Regions from separate parts of the Mycobacterium gallinarum genome, predicted to be linked through region 1. Evidence: predicted binding sites of a transcription regulator. Region 1 holds the regulator's gene; the other holds the start of a gene.
The links. Region 1 encodes HspR, which represses chaperone genes until heat shock. Its sites were predicted from a motif close to ANNTGAGTNNNNNNNACTCANNT; they were not measured.
Positions count from the first base shown of each region.

Region 2: lon (endopeptidase La) is a predicted target of HspR. The motif match lies at 879-901, and genes of this name have one in related genera.

Region 1 covers NZ_AP022601.1:4,945,903-4,948,306, forward strand. Annotated here, with positions in the region: gene dnaJ (molecular chaperone DnaJ) at 1-1,169, shown strand, start outside; gene G6N42_RS24390 (heat shock protein transcriptional repressor HspR) at 1,169-1,534, shown strand; gene G6N42_RS24395 (aldose 1-epimerase) at 1,631-2,404, opposite strand, start outside.
Region 2 covers NZ_AP022601.1:1,677,441-1,679,844, forward strand. Annotated here, with positions in the region: gene G6N42_RS08350 (esterase family protein) at 1-780, shown strand, start outside; gene lon (endopeptidase La) at 913-2,404, shown strand, end outside.

The DNA.
Region 1 (2,404 bases):
AATGGGTCGAAAAGGACTTCTACAAGGAGCTCGGCGTCGCCTCCGATGCCAGCGAACAGGAGATCAAGCGAGCAGCCCGAAAGCTGCTCGCGGAGAACCATCCCGACCGCAACCCCGGAAACCAGGCGGCCGAAGACCGGTACAAAGCCGTGTCGGAAGCCAAGGAAGTGCTGTCGGATCCGGCCAAGCGCAAGGAATACGACGAAACGCGAAGGCTTTTCGCGAACGGCGGGTTCGGTCGTGGTCGTTTCGGCGGCGGAGGCGGCGGGAATTTCGGCGGTTTCAGTTCCGACGGCGGCGAGTTCAATCTGAACGATTTGTTCGATGCGGCCGGCCAGACCGGCGGAGCCAACATTGGCGATCTGTTCGGCGGATTGTTCGGGCGTGGAGCGCAACAGCCGAGGGCAAGCCGGCCACGGCGCGGCAACGACCTCGAGACCGAGACCGAGTTGTCGTTTCTGGAGGCCACCAAGGGCGTGATGATGCCGTTGCGGCTCACCAGCCCCGCGCCGTGCACGAACTGCCACGGCAGTGGCGCACGGCCCGGCACCAGCCCGAAGGTGTGCCCCAACTGCAATGGATCCGGTGTCATCAACCGCAACCAGGGCGCGTTCGGGTTCTCCGAACCGTGCACTGAATGCCGGGGCAGCGGTTCGATCATCGAGCACCCCTGCGACGAATGTAAGGGCACCGGCGTGACCACGAGGACACGCACGATCAACGTGCGGATCCCGCCGGGTGTCGAGGACGGCCAGCGCATCAGGCTGGCAGGCCAGGGAGAAGCCGGGCTGCGCGGCGCACCGTCAGGCGACCTGTATGTGACCGTACACGTCAAGCCGGACAAGGTCTTCGGCCGCAACGGCGACGACCTCACGGTGAGCGTGCCGGTCAGCTTCCACGAATTGGCGCTCGGGACAACGCTTTCGGTGCCTACGCTGGAAGGCAAGGTCGGTGTGAGGGTGCCGAAGGGTACCTCCGACGGCCGGATCCTGCGGGTACGTGGCCGAGGCGTGCCAAAACGTTCCGGCGGACATGGCGATCTGCTCGTCACCGTCAAGGTGGCGGTGCCGCCGGACGTCGAGGGTGAGGCCGCTGAAGCTTTGGAGGCCTACGCGAAAGCCGAACGGGCCAGCGGCTTCGACCCGAGAGCGAACTGGGCCGGTGCATGATGCCCAAGCGAGCCAATGACGAAGCGCGGACCTTTCTGATTTCGGTCGCCGCGGAGTTGGCCGGTATGCATGCGCAGACCCTGCGTACGTACGACCGGCTCGGGCTGGTCAGCCCGCAGCGGACTTCCGGTGGTGGAAGGCGCTACTCGCAGCACGACGTCGATCTGCTCCGTGAGGTGCAGCGGCTGTCGCAGGACGAGGGCGTCAACCTCGCGGGTATCAAGCGGATCATCGAGTTGACCAACCAGGTCGAGGCGCTGCAGAGCCGCCTGCAGGAGATGGCGCGCGAGATCGAGGAACTGCGTTCCCAACCCAGGTCCAAGAGCACGGCCCTGGTGGTCTGGCAGCCGCGCAACAAACGCTAGGGGACGGCGGTTGCACACCTAAACCCCGCGAGCGGCCGTGTCTGTACACGACACACCGGCGATAGCCGTACAAATGCGGCCGCTCGTCCTTCAGAGTTAGGTCACCGTGATTGAAAAGCGTGCCGTGGACGGGTGTCCGGGCATCGCGCTGCGGTAGTCGCCGCGGCGCAGCGCGTCGGTCGGCGCCGCCATCGGCTCGATGGCGATGAGACTGTCCGTACCGGGGGCGAACAATTGTGCTGCCGGGTAACCGGTTTCGAACACGACGTCGACACGACGGTCGCCACCGGCCAGTGAGAACACCGCACCGTCGGCTACCTCGTCGAAGCCGTCGTCGTATGTCACGGACTGCAAGGACCCGGTGCCCCCCTCCCAATCGTCGTGCTCTCCGGTCGGGATGCCGCGCCCGTCCACCGGCAGATGCCGCATCGTCGGTGTCGTGAGCTGCCATTCGTCGCGCGGCACCCCGGGAATCGTGAAGTACGGGTGGTACCCGAAGCACAGCGGGACGGGCGCCGATGCCGTCGGCGATACGGTGGTCTCGATCGTGAGCCTGCGGCCGGCCAGCGCGACGTGTTGCGTGAGCACGTGCGGGAAGGGAAACGCCGCGAGCAGCTCCGGCGTGTCGAAGGTGACGCTCGCCGTCAGCGTGTTCTCCGACTGCGCGGTGACCTGCCAGCCCGGGTAGGCGGCGAGTACGCCGTGGATGGGCAGACCGTGTTCGTCGGCGCGGACGCCCCCCTGACCAGGAGTCAGGGTGACGACGGTCCCGTCACTCTCATAGTCGCTGGCGCTCAACCGGTTTGCCCACGGATACAGAATCGGGATGCCCATCGTCTTTCCGGCGGTCACGTAGGCATCCAGTCCGCG
Region 2 (2,404 bases), 3.3 Mb from region 1:
GCGGTGTACCTGCTCGACGGACTGCGGGCGCAGGACGATTTCAACGGCTGGGACATCAACACCCCGGCCTTCGAGTGGTACTACCAGTCGGGTCTGTCGACAGTCATGCCCGTCGGTGGCATGTCGAGCTTCTACACCGACTGGTATCAGCCGTCACGGGGTAACGGCCAGGATTACACCTACAAGTGGGAGACGTTCCTGACGAACGAGCTGCCCGCTTGGCTGGAGGCCAACAAGGGTGTCTCGCAGCTCGGCAACGCGGTGGTCGGCATTTCCATGGCCGGCGCCACGGCGCTGACGTACTCGATCTATCACCCGCAGAAGTTCATCTACGCCGCATCGCTGTCGGGCTTCCTGAATCCGTCCGAGGGCTGGTGGCCGATGTTGATCGGGCTGGCGATGAACGACGCGGGCGGCTACAACGCCGAGAGCATGTGGGGTCCGTCCTCGGATCCGGCGTGGAAGCGGAACGACCCGATGGTCAACATCAATCAGCTGGTCGCCAACAACACCAGGGTCTGGATCTACTGCGGCTCCGGTACGCCGTCGGATCTGGATACCAGCGGTGGCGGCGGCAACATGATGGCCGCGCAGTTCCTCGAGGGACTGACGCTGCGCACCAACGTCAGCTTCAAGGACAACTACGTCGCGGCTGGCGGCACCAACGGTGTGTTCAACTTCCCGCAGCAGGGCACGCACAGCTGGGGCTACTGGGGCCAGCAGCTCGAGATGATGAAGCCCGATATCCAGCGGGTGCTGGGGGCGCAAGCCACCGCATAAGTTCCACCCACTACAGGGAGCCTGCCGTAACCCCCGAACGGCAGGCTCCCTGGCATTTGTGCGGGATCTGCGTGCGGGAACAAACCAGGCGGCCCCAAGGTTGAGTCGATCTGACTGAACTTTGGAGGAACCATGGCTGAAGCCAAATCAGTGCCGGTGCTGTTCCTGACCGAATCGATCGTGCTGCCGGGAATGGTCGTGCCGATCGAGCTGGACGACGCGGCCCGTGCCGCCGTCGACGCAGCACAGGCAAGCGAGTCCGGTGAGCTACTCATCGCCCCTCGCCTGGAGGACCGGTACGCCACGCACGGCGTGCTGGCATCGATCGTGCAGGTCGGCCGCATAGCGGGTGGCAGTGGTACCGCGGCGGTGGTGCGCGGCACCAAGCGGGCTCACATCGGCGCGGGCGCCAACGGCCCCGGCGCCGCGTTGTGGGTCGAGGTGACCGAGGTCGAAGAGGTCGAACCGACCGACGATGTCCGCGCGCTGGCCGCCGAGTACAAGAAGCTGCTGCTGGCGATGCTGCAGCGCCGCGAGGCCTGGCAGATCATCGACTTCGTGAACCAGCTCACCGATCCGTCGGCGTTGGCCGACACGGCCGGCTACGCGTCGTACCTGACTCAGGTGCAGAAGCGTCAGCTGCTGGAGACCCCCGATGTCGCTGAGCGGCTGAAGGCGCTCATCGAGTGGACCGGCGATCATCTGGCCGAGGTCGAGGTCACCGACAAGATCGCCGATGACGTCCGCGAGGGCATGGAGAAAACACAAAAGGAATTCCTGCTGCGCCAGCAGCTCAACGCCATCCGCAAGGAACTGGGGGATTCGGACGACGGCACAGGGTCTTCCGATGACTACCGGTCCAGAATCGAGGCCGCCGATTTGCCGGAGAAGGTCCGCGAAGCCGCACTGCGCGAGGTCGGAAAGCTGGAGCGCTCCAGCGAGCAGAGCCCCGAGGGCGGCTGGATCCGGACGTGGCTGGACACCGTGCTGGACCTGCCGTGGAACGTCACCACCGAGGACTCCACCGACCTGAAGTCGGCACGAGAAATACTCGACGCCGACCACCACGGTTTGGAGGACGTCAAGGACCGCATCATCGAGTACCTGGCGGTTCGCGCCCGGCGCGCACAGCGAGGGATGGCCGTCGTCGGTGGTCGCGGTTCCGGCGCCGTCATGGTGCTGGCCGGGCCCCCCGGTGTCGGTAAGACATCGCTCGGTGAGAGCGTGGCGCGGGCGTTGGGCCGCAAGTTCGTTCGCGTCGCCCTCGGTGGCGTGCGCGACGAGGCCGAGATCCGTGGCCACCGTCGCACCTACGTCGGTGCACTGCCCGGCCGGATCGTGCGCGCGATCGGCGAGGCGGGATCGATGAACCCCGTCGTGCTGCTCGACGAGATCGACAAGGTCGGCTCCGACTATCGCGGCGATCCGTCTGCCGCCCTGCTCGAGGTGCTGGACCCGGCGCAGAACCACACGTTCCGCGACCACTACCTGGAGCTGGATCTGGACTTGTCGGACGTCGTGTTCCTGGCGACGGCCAACGTGATCGAGAACATCCCGTCGGCCCTGCTGGACCGGATGGAGCTGATCCAGATCGACGGCTACACCGAGGACGACAAGGTCGCCA